Regions from separate parts of the Neobacillus sp. S1115 genome, predicted to be linked through region 1. Evidence: riboswitches for the same ligand, from Rfam matches in the RefSeq annotation. Region 1 holds a riboswitch; each other region holds the start of a gene.
What was found. A riboswitch is a leader RNA that binds a small molecule or an ion and turns the genes downstream of it on or off. The one in region 1 is predicted to bind cyclic di-GMP.
Positions count from the first base shown of each region.

Region 2: it holds a riboswitch for cyclic di-GMP, as region 1 does, so the genes downstream of both, ACZ5B7_RS15665 (hypothetical protein) here and ACZ5B7_RS27195 (DMT family transporter) in region 1, are expected to answer to the same signal.
Region 3: it holds a riboswitch for cyclic di-GMP, as region 1 does, so the genes downstream of both, ACZ5B7_RS06115 (anti-repressor SinI family protein) here and ACZ5B7_RS27195 (DMT family transporter) in region 1, are expected to answer to the same signal.
Region 4: it holds a riboswitch for cyclic di-GMP, as region 1 does, so the genes downstream of both, ACZ5B7_RS28700 (kinetochore Spc7 family protein) here and ACZ5B7_RS27195 (DMT family transporter) in region 1, are expected to answer to the same signal.

Region 1 covers NZ_AP038275.1:5,535,985-5,540,197, forward strand. Annotated here, with positions in the region: gene ACZ5B7_RS27180 (YaaR family protein) at 1-276, opposite strand, end outside; gene motA (flagellar motor stator protein MotA) at 380-1,171, shown strand; gene ACZ5B7_RS27190 (OmpA family protein) at 1,248-1,973, shown strand; cyclic di-GMP riboswitch class I at 2,053-2,148, shown strand; gene ACZ5B7_RS27195 (DMT family transporter) at 2,481-3,419, shown strand; gene ACZ5B7_RS27200 (NADPH-dependent oxidoreductase) at 3,502-4,213, opposite strand, start outside.
Region 2 covers NZ_AP038275.1:3,221,087-3,225,299, reverse strand. Annotated here, with positions in the region: gene ACZ5B7_RS15670 (metallophosphoesterase family protein) at 263-1,486, shown strand; cyclic di-GMP riboswitch class I at 1,621-1,708, shown strand; gene ACZ5B7_RS15665 (hypothetical protein) at 1,737-1,952, shown strand; gene ACZ5B7_RS15660 (TIGR03943 family putative permease subunit) at 2,022-2,888, opposite strand; gene ACZ5B7_RS15655 (permease) at 2,905-3,798, opposite strand; gene ACZ5B7_RS15650 (methyltransferase domain-containing protein) at 4,002-4,213, shown strand, end outside.
Region 3 covers NZ_AP038275.1:1,256,025-1,260,237, reverse strand. Annotated here, with positions in the region: gene ACZ5B7_RS06135 (YtxH domain-containing protein) at 1-72, opposite strand, end outside; gene ACZ5B7_RS06130 (DUF1128 domain-containing protein) at 252-476, shown strand; gene map (type I methionyl aminopeptidase) at 511-1,260, opposite strand; gene ACZ5B7_RS06120 (helix-turn-helix domain-containing protein) at 1,532-1,858, shown strand; gene ACZ5B7_RS06115 (anti-repressor SinI family protein) at 1,891-2,064, opposite strand; cyclic di-GMP riboswitch class I at 2,097-2,189, opposite strand; gene ACZ5B7_RS06110 (hypothetical protein) at 2,571-2,696, shown strand; gene ACZ5B7_RS06105 (DnaJ family domain-containing protein) at 2,736-3,110, opposite strand; gene ACZ5B7_RS06100 (hypothetical protein) at 3,244-3,444, shown strand; gene hutH (histidine ammonia-lyase) at 3,481-4,213, opposite strand, start outside.
Region 4 covers NZ_AP038275.1:5,888,896-5,893,108, reverse strand. Annotated here, with positions in the region: gene ACZ5B7_RS28705 (cadherin domain-containing protein) at 1-1,496, shown strand, start outside; cyclic di-GMP riboswitch class I at 1,680-1,766, shown strand; gene ACZ5B7_RS28700 (kinetochore Spc7 family protein) at 1,827-2,519, shown strand; gene ACZ5B7_RS28695 (HD-GYP domain-containing protein) at 2,608-3,519, shown strand; gene ACZ5B7_RS28690 (quinone oxidoreductase family protein) at 3,844-4,213, shown strand, end outside.

The DNA.
Region 1 (4,213 bases):
ATCCGTTATTTCTAAAGAGAGGCCATTTTTTACAACTTCCTGCAAAAAGGATTGAATTAATTTCTTATATTTTTGAAGATCAGCAGCCGTTCGTGACTGAACCAATCGCTCCCCTTGCTTTTGAATCCCATCTAAAAGGGAGCTTAGCTGCTCTTTTACCAAATTGGTCTTTGAATCTGTCAAAATCTGTTGGAATGAGGATGATTCAGCTTGCTTCGTTTCTTTTGGAAAAAACATTTTTTCGTTTGTGACACCAAATCCGTTACTAACTTTCAAGGGAAAACACCTTCCAAACGCTTAAGTTTGTGATTGTCGATATTTGTAAAACTAAATTACAATAAATTATTAATTTTAGCAATCATTAGAAAAGGAGAAATTTATGACGACATTTATCGGTTTGATTCTGGCTATCGTTTCTATCGGTGTAGGGATGGTATTAAAAGGCGCGTCGTTTGAAGCGTTGGCGAACCCCGCCGCCTTTATAATTATTTTTGGTGGAACGATCTCTGCCTTGTTTGTCGCATTTCCCATAAGTGAAATAAAAAAAATTCCGATGCTGTTGAAAATTGCTTTTGTTGAGCCAAAGCTGCCGAGCCAAGACGAAGTCATCGAGATGATGGTGGAGTGGTCGATGGTGGCTAGACGCGAAGGCGTACTCGCATTGGAGGAAATCGCCGAGTCCGTCGAGGATCCTTTTTTAAAAAATGGCCTTGAAATGATTATTGACGGCAGTGACCGGGACCAAATGGAGGAAATCTTGTTCAGTGAACTGGAAGCAGCGGCAGAACGGCACAAGGCCGGCAGCCTCGTCTTCAGCCAGGCGGGGACGTACGCGCCGACACTAGGCGTTTTGGGTGCTGTGGTTGGTTTAATTGCGGCGCTCGGAAATCTTCAGGACATGGACAAACTCGGACACTCGATTGCCGCCGCCTTTATCGCAACGCTTCTAGGGATTTTTTCTGGATATGTCCTGTGGCATCCGATCTCCAATAAACTGAAGCGCATAGCGAAAAAAGAGCAGGACCTGAAATTGATGATGATGGAGGGACTCCTTGCCATCCAGGAAGGGATAACACCTAAATTGATTGAACGAAAGCTTGCTGTTTATTTGCCAACAAAGGCACGTTTGAAACAGGAGGAAATGGTTGTGAAAGAGGTTGAGAGTCTGTAAGACTGTGAGTTCAACCCTGGAAAAATAGAGGCTGCGTTTTGACTAGGATATCTTGTAAGAAAGGAGGAATAGAACGGTGAGGAGGCGGAGACTGCAAGATAATGAAGAGCATATGGACGAAAGCTGGTTAATTCCTTACGCGGACCTTTTGACCCTGCTGCTTGCTTTGTTTATCGTCCTATTTGCTTCGAGCAGTATCAATTCCGAAAAGTTGCAGCAAATCATGGTTTCGATGAATTCAGCTTTGAGCGGCAAAGGAAGCAGTTTGATTTTAAAAGAAAATGCCAGTTCGCCTGCGGTGAAGCCGCTCGAAAAAACTGCCGGCGAAGAAGAGAAACAGGAAGAGAATGAAAAATTGCATAGCCTGATGGAGAATATTCAAAGCTATATCGAGGCACGCGGCTTGGAGAAGGTCATCACCGTTCAAGACGAGCCTAAGGGAATCAAACTTTCCCTTAAGGATGTCATTTTGTTTGAGTCCGGCAGCGCCGAATTGAAGGGAAATTCCCCTGCAATTTTGGGTGACTTGCTGGATTTGATTAAAGGAGTGCAAAACCCTATCAGCATTGAGGGCCACACGGATAATGTCCCGATTACTGGGGGCAGATTCAGGTCGAACTGGGAATTGTCGTCTGCCCGTGCTTTGTCCGTTCTTTACTTTTTCGAGCAAAATGGCATCTCTTCTGATAAATTACAATTTGCCGGCTTTGGCGAGCAAAAGCCGTTGTATCCGAATGACACAGGAGAGCACCGGCAGGCCAACCGGCGGGTAGATATCATGATTCTAAAAGTCCAAGAATAATTTTTTCCCAATATAAAAAACGGGAAAACACTTGCTGAGACAAGTTGTTCATCGTCAAAATAGTAGTAAATCCATAAATCGTACGAAAAGGCAAACCCATTGAAAAATGGCGACGCAAAGCTACAGGGGCTAAGGTCATTGGTCATTCCGATCACCATGCTAGCCAGCTCCCGAATACGGACTCCTGCGATTTATGACAATAGAAAAGGGGTTGAAAATGGAATGAATACATTATTAGCTAAATTCAAAAAAGAGTGGCACTTGTTTAGGGTGAATTACCATGAGCTGTTGCTTGCAGACTGTCTTGACTATGAGTTGCAGTGCAAGCTCGAACAAAAGATTACTTACCATAAAATGAGATTAAATAGTTATTGTTGAGAATTAATTCCCCCCTTGATTGGTTTTGGACATGGAAAATAAAGGTCTACGAATTTCGAACAATATCTGCGATAATAGTAATAGATTTGTGAGAGTTCATTCAAAACACCATCAAGGAAGGAAGCAGCAATGAAACAATCTATAAGTTCAAAATCCATAAGCCTGGCGCTCACTATATCCATTATTGCCATATCGTTTTCGGCTATCTTTGTGAAATGGTCCGACGCGCCAGCTTCAATTTTAAGTATGTACCGAATGTTGTTTGCCAGTTTGTTATTGGCACCGATGGTCTGGGTGAAACGCAAGGAGTTTAAAAAAGTGAGTCCAAAGAATGGCGCCATGCTCTTTTTCTCCGGAGTTTTTCTGGCCCTGCATTTTGTTCTTTGGTTCGGCTCGTTAAAGTTAACCACGGTTGCAAGCTCGACCATCATTCTCGCACTGCAGCCGATTATTTCGCTGGTAGGCGGATTTTTTCTTTTTAAAGAAAGAACGACTGCTTCCGCACTGGCCACAATGGGGATTGCAATCATCGGAGCAATGATGATTGGCTGGGGAGACTTCGGTTTAAGCGCTGATGCCATCCGTGGCGATCTTCTCTCCTTTTTCAGCGTTATCGCGGTGGTCGGTTATTTATTTATCGGGCAAACCGTCGTGAAAAATGTATCCCACTGGATATACAGCTTTAGCGTGTTCCTCTGTGCGGGGATTGTGCTTGTTGTTTATAATCTGTGGGCCGGAGTGCCGTTTCTCGATTATCCACCGAAGGAATGGGGGATTTTCCTACTGCTAGCCATCGTTCCGAGCCTTAGCCATGTAATTAATAACTGGCTATTAAACTATGTGAACGCGACAACCATTTCGATGAGTATTCTCGGCGAACCAGTCGGCAGCACCATTTTGGCTGTCATCTTACTCGGAGAGCGACTATCAGGCTGGCAAATCGCCGGCGGCCTCCTCGTCCTGCTCGGCGTCTTCTTCTTCATGAGCAAAAAACAAAAAGCCGCCCCGCCAATGCAGAAAGCAGCTGAAAACGAAAACTTCCACATAAACGAAACCCCCGGGGCCTAAGCTCACAGGGGTTTTTGATGCATGGGGACGGTTCTTGTGCCTCATAATAGTGAGGCATCAGAACCGTCCCCGTGCTTCATGTTTATTTAAAGGAAAAGCCGTTTTGTTCAAGAATTTGTTTTAGGTTTTCTCGTAAGCTTGCTGAGGCCGCGATGGTTTCCGGTCTTGTGCATCTTCGTGCCGTGTGTTCGCACCATCCGTAATCCATCCCGTGCTTTTCAGGTTCTCCCGCCAAAGAGACCCTTCTTCCATCATACGTTCTCCTTGAAATCATAATTTGATCATATTCATTCAAATAAGTATCAATTTCTTCTATTGAATAAGTTTCAGCATGAACCGTGACTTGTTCAGGAAGCCGTGGTTTTACACCCCTTCTCATCCCCTCTTTCTCGAAACCGATCGCTAAACCTGCGACTGCATAAACACCCTCCGGTAAACCTAGTTCCGCCATAACTTCCTTTGGATTGTTCCGAATAGACCCTACCGGGACACTACCGAGTCCCAAAGATTCAGCCGCTACTAAAGCATTTTGCAGCGCTAAAGCAGCGTCTACGGATGAAAGCAAAAACATTTCTAGCGTCTTGGCAGAAAACGTATAGCCCTGTCTTTCAGTAACATATTTTAATCGGAAGATATCTGCACAAAAGATGAGAAAAACGGGTGCTTCCTTGATGAAACTTTGGTTTCCCGATAATGCAGCTAACCTGCTCTTTCTTTGCTCATCCTTTACCACGATTATGCTGTATGCCTGAAGATTGGAAGAGGTTGGGGCGCTTCGTGCGGCAGTAGTAATA
Region 2 (4,213 bases), 2.3 Mb from region 1:
AAAATAATCAAATGAAAACAGGGTGGTCCTATCAGTGGCTACTCTGTTTTCTATTAGCACCTGAATTTTGGTGTGATTTTTTTCGATTCTTTTTAATGGATTTTTTCATAATCATTAGGTGAATTATCTTTGTCTAGAATTCTTTACCAATTTATAATCAACAATTTACATAACCTATACAGAGAATTAAAATCTCCTTGCTATGTTAGTAATAGATATATTTTTTAAACTGTGAACTTAAAAAACTAGAGGAGGTTTTGTTATGAGTAATCTGGATTCACAAAAAGAGATGGACAGAAGGAAATTTATCAAAATCGGAGGTATAGGTACACTTGCATTAACATTAGGAGCAGCTGGCCTTCCAAAAGATTTGTTTACTGGGACAGCCTATGCCGAATTAAATGATGATATGAAGCTTCAATTTAATCCAGACGGCAAATTCAAGATTGTTCAGTTTAATGATACACAGGATGATGAAAATATTGACCGCCGTACCATACAGCTGATGGAAAAAGTCCTTGATACAGAGAAACCGGATTTTGTAGTCCTTAACGGAGACAACATCACTGGGGGCTGTGACACTCCTAGCGAAATGGAACAAGCCATCAACAATGTGGCCCAGCCGATGGAGCAAAGAGGGATTAAGTGGGCCATTACATACGGAAATCATGATGAGGATTCCACTCCAAAAAGCGGCCTAAATGAGGAAGATATGCTGGGTATTTATATGTCTTACCGATACAATATGAACACACCTGGGGTAAAAGACATTACAGGTACTGGTAACATGAATCTTCTTATCAAAAATTCAAAAGGGACGGATGCGGCGTTCAACCTCTGGCTGCTTGACAGTGGAAGATATGCTCCTCAAACGATTGCGGGTCAAGATTTTCAAGGATACCCGACATGGGATTGGCTCCGTATGAACCAAGTCAGCTGGTATTATGAGATGTCAAAAAAACTGGAACAGCAATGGGGGCATAAAGTTCCATCGCTAGTATTTATTCATATACCGCTTTGGGAGCACAGATTTATGTGGTTTGGAAGTGTTGACGGAAGAACGGACGCCCATCACGCGAAGGCCTTAATTAAACACAATATTGTGGGCGAAAGAAATGAAGAGGAATGCCCGGGGCCAATCAACAGCGGAATGTTTTCAGCCATGCTGGAAAGAGGGGATGTCAAAGGGGTCTTCTGTGGACACGACCATGTCAATACTTATATGGGTAATTATTATGGAATCTTACTTGGCTATTCCGGCAGCACAGGTTTTGGCGCATACGGCCTACCAGGGGCTGACCGAAATAGATTGCGCGGTGCCAGAGTTTTCAATTTAGATGAAAACACGAAGGACGTTCTTGTGGAAACTCATATGGTGTTTGCTAAAGATTATGGCATCGATTTGACTGCCAATGACCAAAGTACTGCGCCTGCGCCGATAGATGAAAGCAAAAAGAAAGAAAAAGTGATCAAAAGCAAATTTTAAAATGAAGCATAGGGACGGTTCTCACGCCTCAATTTCTAGCAAATATGAGGCATAAGAACCGTCCCCATGCATCTTTCTGATTTTTGGTATGTAATATTTGAAAATAATGTAATATAATTAAAATAATTAGTTTATTTAGATAAAGGCAAACCACTCGAAAGATTGGGACGCAAAGCTACAGGTCTAAGGGTTCGATGAAACTAGGATGGCTGAGCTGCCTAAAATAGTAGATATTTTAGGGGGATTTCATTTGACTACACTTGCTTATGACAACGAACTTGAAATGGATGTGGTGGAACTTAGTGATGAAAATATTATAGAGGGGTACATTACCGCTTTACTAAAAATGGCCGACAAAAATTATAAATTGTTAGAAAATGAATTGTTGAAAAGAAGGTTATTTTTGGTTGCCTTAGAACGCTACGATAGAAGAAAGGCGTTTTTCCACTCCGTCTTTTCTGACTAGAGCACAGAAGCCACTCGAAAAAGAAAGCTCCAAGGACTTTTTAAAGTGCTTGGAGCTTTCTTTTTTATATTAAAAACTATTCCTATAAACATAAGCATCTTTTGGCTGCTCAATGATTTTATAATCCGTCACTTTTAAAATAGGGATTTTCATTTTAAAAGGTTGATAATACATCGTGTCCATCGTTCCCGTTACTTCGTACCACTGATCATTTGGGATGTGGACATTTTCAGGAAATTGAATCATCATTCCGAACACACCAGAGTCAGCAATACAGTGAATAATCCCAAATCGGAATAAAAAGATTTGGTTGCCATTTAACCCCGGACCGTTATATGAAAAACCCTTCATCGTCATGGTTTTCCCAACAAATTCCCCGGAAAAATTGTAGATGACTTCCAGACCTTTTAAATAGTCCTCATCTGTTAAGGTAATATGGTCATTTCCTTTATACGATTTGAATTCCTTTTTGACTAAATCCGTAAATGCATCCTGGCCCATAAATTTACTCATGTCGGGATTTAATATTTGATGCATGCCATAACGGTCGGCCCCGTCCTCTAACGTAGGAAAACTAAATCCTTTGGCATTAACTAATTGTGAATCTAGGGTCGCTACCGGCAAAAACACACCTGTCAAAGCGGGAAGAACAATCATCGTATACGAAACCGTTCTTTTTAACTTTTTTCTAAAAGAAGGCTTTTTATGGTCATGTGAATGATCGTGATGGCATTCATGACATTCCAATTCTATCTCTGATTTTTTCTCTTTAATGTACCATCTGATTCCTTCTACAATAGTCAGGAAGAATAGGGCATAAATCATACTGTAGGAAAGAAAGGAATACTTCATATTAATATACTTCGAAATGTTTCCTGATAAATGCAAATAGAAAAACAAGTTGGTAAACAATAATAAAATCACGACGCGAAACATTTTCTTCCCTCCTCCTTTACAGTAATAGTGAACCGATAAATACGAATGCTGAAATTAACGAAACAAGCAGGATGACGAATTTTGGCTTGAACGTTCCGAACATCATCAGCAGGTTCTTGATATCAACCATTGCACCAAACACCAAGAATGTCACAATTGAACTTTGTGAAAATGTGTTTCTGAAAGACGAAGCAACAAACGCATCCGCTTCAGAACAAATTGATAAAATGAACGCCAGCGCCATCATGACAAGAACACCCGCTACTTTGGAATGTCCAAGTGCCGCTAACGTAGAAGTCGGAATAAATGTTTGCATCGCTGAAGCGATTAACGAACCCATCACCAAGTACTTCCCGACGTGGAAAAATTCATCGATGGTATGAGTGATCACGCTGACCAACTTTTGCTTCGTATTTTGTTTCGAATGGTCATGGACATGAACATGTTCATCCGCATTCAGCCTTAACTGGTTCGTCTTAACCACGAAAGAAAGAACAATCCCAACTAAAATCGAAACCACGATGGCAAACCCGGCACGATACCAAACCATCGTCCAGCTATTGCCAAAGGCGATGTACGTTGAAAAAAGAACGATCGGATTGATAATTGGTCCGGTGAGCATAAACGAAATCGCGGCGGGAAGGGCCACACCTTTTTCGACTAATCTTTTCGTAATGGGAACAATTCCGCATTCACAGCCTGGAAAAATTGCGCCTACGAAACTAGCAGTTATCACCGAAAGAATCTTATTTTTCGGCATGATGCGGACAATCATATTCTCCGAAACAAACACTTCGATCAGTGCCGCAACAAACGCGCCGATCACAATAAAAGGAATTGCTTCTATTATTATACTAATAAATATCGTGTTTAATTGTAACAATTGATTCATAGGAGATCCTCCTGTAATGAAGCCTCAGTTAAAAAACATACAAAATTATAACAGAAATAATGGCAAATGATAATGTTTTTCGTTTCCAGAAGTGGGAAATTTCTTAACCGAATTAATAAATCTTTTGAAAAAATCACAAAAACCTATTATCATAAAACTAAATGTTATTATAACCTGGTCTTAATATTAAGTAATAATTTAGGTAAACTGGAGATTATTGTATGTCAATTGAGACGAAACAAAAGAAACCTAATATTGACGACTATTTTAATTCACTCGGAATCAAAGAATGCAAAAGCAAGCTCGCCTTTTGGAAGCACGTCACTGCTGTAGATTCCGTCTTGGCGGAGGAACTGGAACCGCTTATTTCCCGCAAAAGGAAAGGGAACATATATGATGTGAAGAATCAAACCCTGCCATTTAGTTTAGCGGC
Region 3 (4,213 bases), 2.0 Mb from region 1:
ATCGAACATACTGACCGCTCCGCCAGCAATGGCTCCAATGAGCATTCCCTGCCAAAATTTATTCTTTGTCATCTTAACCTCTCCTTGCTTAATCATAAAAATGAATGAAAATTATTCCAATGATTTTTCCTATCATTTATTTTGCTTTATCTAGAGAGGGTATGCAAGTCTGACCCTAATTTTTCTATGTTGACATCATTCAGTGAACATGAAAAGATGGACATATGAATTCCGAAAGGGTGACCGCGAAAATGGATTTATCGTTGAAGTCGGTAGAAAATGTTGAATATATGATTGAGCAAATTAAAGAGAAGTTAAAGGTTTTGAATCTAGGCGCAATTAAACCTTCCCATTTTGATGAGGAAATGTATGAAGAGTTGAAAGAGATTTATGAAATGGTAATGAAAAAGAATTCCTTCAGCCCTAATGAAATGCAGGCTCTAGTTGAAGAATTGGGAAACTTGCGTAAAAAATAAAAACAGACCTCGAATGAGATCTGTTTTTTATTTTTTAATCTTGATCAGTTAAAATGATCGGGCCATCTTTGGTGATGGCGATTGTGTGCTCATATTGGGCGGAATAGGTGCTATCGACGGTCCTTGCTGTCCATCCGTTTGAATCCATTTTGGTGAATAATAATCCGATATTCACCATTGGCTCAATCGTAAATACCATTCCCTCTTTAATTCTTGGGCCTTTACCTGGCAAACCGTAATGCGGTACATCCGGCTTTTCATGAATCACTGCTCCAATCCCATGTCCGATAAAGTCGCGGACAACCGAGAGTCCTTCACTTTCCACATAAGTCTGAATGGCATGACCAATATCGCCAATCCGGTTGCCTGGAACCGCTTGTTCAATTCCCTTGTACAAGGCTTCCTTTGTGACTTTTAACAAATGCTTAGTCTCTTCGGAAACCTCGCCAACTGCGTAAGACCATGCTGAATCAGCCAAGGCTCCGTTGTAATTAACAACCATATCAATCGTGACGATGTCCCCTTCCTGCAATGGTTCTTTGCGCGGGAAGCCATGGCAGATTTCATCGTTAATACTTGCGCATGTTGCGTATTCGTAGCCCTTATAACCTTTTTGTTCCGGAGTGGCATTATGCTTTTTTAAAAATCCCTCTACAAACTGGTCAATTTCCCAAGTGGTAATCCCTGGCATCATCATTTTTGCAATTTCTTTGTGACAGGCAGCGAGGATTTCCCCTGCCTTTTTCATTGCTTCGATTTCTCGTTGTGACTTTAAGACAATCATGTAATGTTCCCCTGCCTTTTTGAATAAATTCTTTTGTCTGGAGACCTATTTGTGCGAATGCTGGTATATAAAAAACGATTACTATATGACATTTTTGGCAACACTTTAATATTAACGCTAACGGACTTATTTTTCAAAACTACTTTCTCAATGTAAAAATTAATTATGCAAATTTCGATAATTTGCCATATTCCTTTGTTCTTAATATGGTACTCTCAAATTCTTTTTGATAGAATGATGTTATAAATTATTTTTAGGTGTGTGAGAATCCATGATAGGTGACCGCGTAAAGAAATTCCGCCAAGAGAAGAAGATGTCACTTTCTGAACTAGCAGAGCAGGCAGGTGTTGCAAAATCCTATTTAAGCTCGCTTGAGAGAAACCTTCAAAAAAATCCGTCCATACAGTTTCTTGAAAAGATTGCCGGTGTATTAAACATTCCGGTTGAGCATTTAATACATGAGCAGATTGACAAGACGGCATTGGACAATGATTGGATGAATTTAGTAAAGGAAGCCATGACCTCCGGTGTTTCAAAAGATCAATTCCGCGAGTTCTTGGAATTCAATAAATGGCGGAACAATCAAAGCAACAGCTAATATGAGCAAAAATAAAGCACCCTACAGAATGCTTAATTCTTGTAGGATGCTTTTTGCTTTTGATATGTATGAAACTGTTCAGATTTGTTGTTACCGCTAAGGAAATTTCTTATTTCCTCTACCGACAATCCAATTTTCTTAGCTTCCATAATTAGTGTCAACCAATCTCTGTCAATCTTCTCCATCTGCTCTATCCCCATCTTCATTTTAACAACCCCCTAAAATACTTACCCGTATTTCAGGCAGCCCGGCCATCATAGCTTCTCTCTATTTCCACCGTAGATCCTCGGCTTTGCGTCCCTGACTTTCACCAGGTTTGCCTTTTCTGAAATTTCCTATTTATTATTAGTCCTTAAATTCTAGGCCTAAATTCACATTATTATTTAGTAAGTTCATTATATCTAGTCCTTTTTTAACATAGTGTTAGTTTTTGTCAGCGTTTTTCATATTCTGAACCTCCTTGTTAGACAAATTTAGTCAAGTTTCCGCAACTTTTCCTTCAATTTCCATCCCTTTAAAGCGGAATATAAAAATAATAGAGCATTTGAAGTCGAATATTCTCCTAATTTGTGGGAAGAAAATTTTTCCTTCTTTATTTTTGGCTCTGATTTTATGACGAAAACATTTGTCTAATTTGTGACGATTAGCATATAATATTAACAACATAATAATATACAGAATATTGTTAATATTCAAATAGAGGTGATAGGCTTTGACCATTATTCATGTGTTAAACTTTTCAATCCCCATTGCTTTTATGGTATTTGCGGGTTATTTCTTAGACCGCATGTGCAAGCCTGCCAAATTAGAAGAAAAAGCTGGTGAAGAGGAATTGTAAAAATTCTCTCCTCGCCAGCTTTTTTTGGCTAATCAGAATTTATTTAAACCGTTTTTCTACCTTTTGTTCGTAATTTTTAAAAATGGACGAATTTGTTTTCGCCCCTCGTTTTGACATCAATTGATTAAAGCGAAGAAGCTTTTCATTTAACTTTTTTTGCAAATCTTCCTTCTTACCGCTGTCGTCACATTTTTTGATGAGATCCTCGATGGTCATCATCTCTTTGCGTAAATGGTTTTCTTCTTCTGAAAAGCCTGCATTTTTCATGATTTTGTAAGCCATGCGCAGTTCTTCTGGAATACCTGATAAATCTTCAAGCTTCAGCGGTTTTCCATATCCAGGAAGATTTTCAAATTCCCCATCTTTGTATGCTTTTTTAATCCGATCTTCTGAGACAATATGAAACATATCCATGTTATTGCCCTCCTTTTTTAGCATACTCACTAGATTTATTATAACAAAGGTCCATTTTGGTTGAAAAATAAATCGGTAATGATTTCAGCTTTATTGGGGCATGCTACAAGCGATAACGAAAGGAGTGTTAGACTTGGCACGTGGAGAACATTTTAATCATAAAAACAAAAACCATCCGGGTGAATTCCCAAAGAACACCATGACCGCGAGTCATGCTGAGCAGGCAATTGGTGATGAAGAATTTATTGTCACCCAGGAGGCCTTTAAAAATAGAATTGAGGAAGAGGACACGCGGCAGGATACCGCCCGCCTGCTTCCTGAGCAGACAGAGTAAAAGGCGTGAAGAGTTTTCACGCCTTTTTACTCTGTTTTATTTTTCGAAGCTTAATTTCTTCATAAACTGAGAAAATTCCACAGTTTTCAGCCATTCTGCCAGTCTTTCGATATCCTTCGAGAAGATGCGGTCCTGCTTAATGGATGCCACCTGCTCCCGGCCTTTTTCATAGAAGTTCTTCGTATGGGTCGCCATTTTCTCTACACCGCGATATTCGACGGCCTGCATGGCGCAAATCATCTCAATCGCAAGGACCCTGCGAGTGTTTTGGATGATTTGATGTGCATGCCTTGATGCTATCGTCCCCATGCTGACATGATCCTCTTGGTTTGCCGATGATGGAATGGAATCCACACTAGCTGGATGTGCCAAAGTTTTATTTTCTGAAACAAGTGCAGCCGCTGCATACTGCATAATCATTGCCCCTGATTGCAGGCCTGGCTGCGGGCTTAAAAACGGCGGCAGATCGCTTAATTGCGGATTAACTAACCGTTCCACACGACGTTCCGAAATATTAGCAAGCTCTGCTACTGCGATTTTCATAAAGTCCATTGCAAAAGCAATTGGCTGCCCGTGGAAGTTTCCACCGGAAATGACCTTTTCTCCATCATCAAAAATTAGTGGATTGTCAGTCGCCGCGTTCATTTCGATTTCCAGCTTTTCTTTTACATAATCAAGCGCTTGCCAGGAAGCTCCTTGAACCTGCGGGATGCAGCGAAGAGAATAAGCATCCTGAACCCTCAGTTCTCCCTGCATCGTTGTTAATAAG
Region 4 (4,213 bases), 350 kb from region 1:
CTGGTATCGTTCGCGGAACGGATGCTGATGGAGATCAGCTGCATTACAGTATCGTAACAGGAAATAATGCAGGAGCGTTCGCAATGGATGCGTCTACTGGAAAAATAACAGTGGCAGACAGCAGCCAGCTGGATTATGAAAAAGTCCAAAGTTTTACATTAAAGGTACAGGTCAGTGATGGAACACATGAAGCAACCTCAGACGTGAAGATCAACTTAACGAATCTGAATGATAATCCACCAGTTTCAGCGGATGCGGATTTTACAATTGATGAAAAGTCCGCAAACGGATTAAGTATAGGTACCATTACGGCAAGTGATGCTGATGGAGATGCTGCCTTGTATTCGATTGCATCCGGAAATGACAAAGGAATCTTTGTAGTGAATGAAGCGACTGGCGAAATCACGTTAGCAAAGGCTTCTCTTTTAGATGCGGCAGCAAAAGCTGTGCACACACTGACGATTTATGTGAACGATGGGAAGTATACTGCCGTTCAAACGGTTACAGTCCATATTCTTTCAAGTGATACCACCCTTAGCCAATTAACAAGCAGCAAAGGCAACCTAGATCCTGCATTTAAACCGGAGACGACTCGATATTCTATGATGGTCGGGGAAAGTGTGAAGACGATTAATCTAACTCCGGCTACAGCAAATGCGAATGCAACAGTAAAAATTAATGGGAAACAAGTGACGAGCGGTCAAGCAAGTGATGATATCGCCTTGAACGCCGGGAAAAACACGATTGCAATTGAAGTAACGGCTCAAAATGGTCAAAAAGCAGTCTATACTGTTACGGTGACTCGTTTGCAGAAGGTTGTCCCTGCCGTTACTGCAAAAAATGGGATAACAGGAACTGTATCAGATGATCAAGTCAACCTGGTTGATGATAATGGAGCACTCGTTGTAGAGTTAAAGCAGAATCTCGATGAGATAAATACCATTAAATTTACAGGTGAGCAACTAGAAACATTAATCAATAGACATGCAGTGATCAATATTTTGAAAAATGATGTCCAACTCTCAATCCCAGCTGCTAACTTTGCTAAAGGGGAAGACCTTACGTTTAGTTTGGAGAAACTAGACAAAAATCCAGCGCAGCTTCCTTCATCTAATTTGGCGGTGAGTGCTGTTTATGATTTCACGATTAAAAGGGGAGATCAAATTATCAGCCAGTTTGATCATGAAATAGAACTTGCCTATCCAACTGATGGCGTTGATCATCCTGAAGAATTGAAGGTTTACTATTGGAACACAGGTAAGAAGGCATGGGAATTAGTAGGCGGAGTATATGAAAATGGTATGATTAAGGCCATGACTAATCACTTTAGCACCTATGCCGTCTTCCATCCTAATGACCTAGCAGTTAAAAAGAAAGAATCAGATTTACCGAATACTTCAACCAATATGTATAACTGGCTGTTTGCTGGTATTCTTTTCATTCTGCTCGGAGGAGCACTATTCATGGTGCAGCGATTAAGACAAAGAAATAACTAATTTAAAAGGCTGAATTTCAAAGGGAAAAGATTCTTCCAACCTTTGAATTCAGCTTTTTTTTAACATCCTAAGTAATCATGATTTTACAATAAAGGTAAATATAATTAACAAAAATGCAAAATATTACAAAAATAGACATAGATTTAGGTAGTTAGTCCCTGTATAATAATGGTAGACATTCCATAAGAATCATAGCAACCTACCTAAAAGGATAAGACGCAAAGCTATAGGGACTAAAATTGAAACCAACTATGCTAGGAGGTTGACAAATTTTTCATAGGTCTTTTTGGGTGTTTATATTGGAAGAAAAGGGTTGAGAGGAGTAATATAATGAAAAAAGTTTTCTTGATACTATTTTCAGTTGCCATATTCTTAGGAGTAGGATCGCCTGCTTTTGCAGCTGAAAGTGATGATGTTCAAAATGCAATCAAATTAATTGAAAAGACAAACAAAGATATCGATGAAGAAATTGAAAAAGCAGTAAAAAAGGCTGATAAGTTACAAGCTGATTATCTTCTTGATGTTCGTAAAATTGAAGAGGGAGATCAAGTAATCAAATTAAAAAATGAAAAAGAAAAAGTTGTGTCTGACTTAGCAGCAGCTCAAAACGATACGAAAAAACAAGAGGAACTAAACAAAAAGTTAACGGAAATATCTGCAAAAATTGAAAATGAACAAGCAAAAATTAATAGTAAAATTAATGAAATCAATCAGGATATAATGGAAGCGACCCTTCAGCTGGTAACAGTAGACAATAAGGATTCAAAAAAGATAGAAGAAAAGATTAGTAAACTAAATGATAAGTTAAATAAAAGATCTGAAAAGTATCAAGAAAAAACAGAAAAGTTTACGAGCGACCTTCAAAAAACCATTACTGATATTTATGATAAAACGCTTAATATGTCAGCAGAAACAATAAAAAAGGCTGCTGAAAAGGGTGTTCAAGCTGAATGCAGCTGGAAGCTAGTCCGTTTTGCTGATAAGTGGGTATGGATTGATCCTATTAGAATAGTCGGCTGCTAAATTTATTTCACATTTCTGAAAAATATATAGTAAAATAAAAACGAGTTCGAACCTGAGCTCGTTTTTATTCGTATTAAGGCGGGATACCATGGAAGGATTTATGATTGGCAAAAAAGGAACTTTTGTCGAAAAAGTAGATTTCGAAAATAATGGAGTATTTAGTTTGTTAACTCGAGGGGATGGAGTTGAAATTATCCACCAAGGGATAGAAGAAGGAAGAATGTTCTATATTTATCCCAGCGAGAACGCTAATGCTCTGGAGTTTTATTATCTATTATCAGGCCAAGTTGTTTGTGAACTTGATAATCAAAAGTTAACATTAGGTCCTGAAGATTATTTTTCCGCAAGAGGTCTTAAAAATCCAATCCACTTTACCGCCCTTTCGAAAGTAACCTTATTATGCGTGTTTACGGAACAAACCTTTGTTCATATAAGTAAGGACATATCCTCTCTTATGGAAATTACGAAACAAGTAGAATTAAAAGATAGATATACTCATAAGCATAGTGATCGAGTGGCAAAGTATTCTGTGAAAATAGCTAAAAAATTAAAACTAAGTAAAGAACAATTGGAGAATTTAACTGTGGCTGCTGTGCTTCATGACATTGGTAAAATTCATGTGCCAATTGAGATTTTAAATAAACCAGGAAGATTAACGGATGAAGAATTTGAGATTATAAAAAAGCACCCTATAGATGGAGCAACAATGATAAAAAACTCTTATTATCAGGAGTTGGCTCCAATTATTGAACAGCATCATGAAAGGCTAAATGGCAGTGGCTACCCTTATGGATTAAGCGGAGATGAGATTCTTTTGGAAGCAAGAATTATCGCAGTGAGCGATACATTCGATGCAATGACAGAAGATCGTGCTTATAGGAAAGCATCTAAAGAACAAATTGCAATAGATGAACTTAAGAGACTGGCTGGCTCTCATTATGATACAGAAGTGGTGTGGGCCTTCGAACAAATATTAAAAGAAGAAGGACGAATTGACTAATCTTTTGAAAAACGGGGGTAGAGCCCCGCTCAAAGTTGAAAAAGCGCGAAGGAGGGGGCGGTTTACTTGTGATGAAACAAGAAAACCGCCTCCATGTCTTGGTGCTAATCCGAATCCTCTTCAGAGGTTTTCACCCATCCGCCATTGTTTACGGCCATACTGAGACAAGTTCTTTTTAAGTAGTAGATATACCGACCTATTTATGCTAACAATAAAAGAAAGTGATTTTAAAAATGAACTGGTTCGTAATTATAGAGATAACAATATAGTTTTAATTATATTGTCTCACGTTAGTATGACCGCCTTTCTAAATTAACCCTAGAGATGAGGTATTTATATATGAAAGCACTTGTTTTTAATACATTTGGAGGTCCGGAAGTCCTGGAATATTGCGAAGTAAAGGATCCTGTCATCGGTCCGGATGAAATTCTTGTAAGAATGAATGCAATTGGCCTAAACTTTGCAGATATTTATAGAAGGAAAGGAAATTATCATCTGGCCGGGGAGCCTCCCTATATTTTAGGTTATGAAGGTGCCGGAATGGTAGAAAAAGTAGGAGCAGCGGTGCAAGGCATAAGCTCGGGAGACCGTATTGCATTTGCTGATGTTCCATTTGCCAATGCAGAGCTAGTAGCTGTTCCATATGAAAAATTGATACCTCTGCCAGAATCAGTTTCATTTAAGGAGGCTGCCT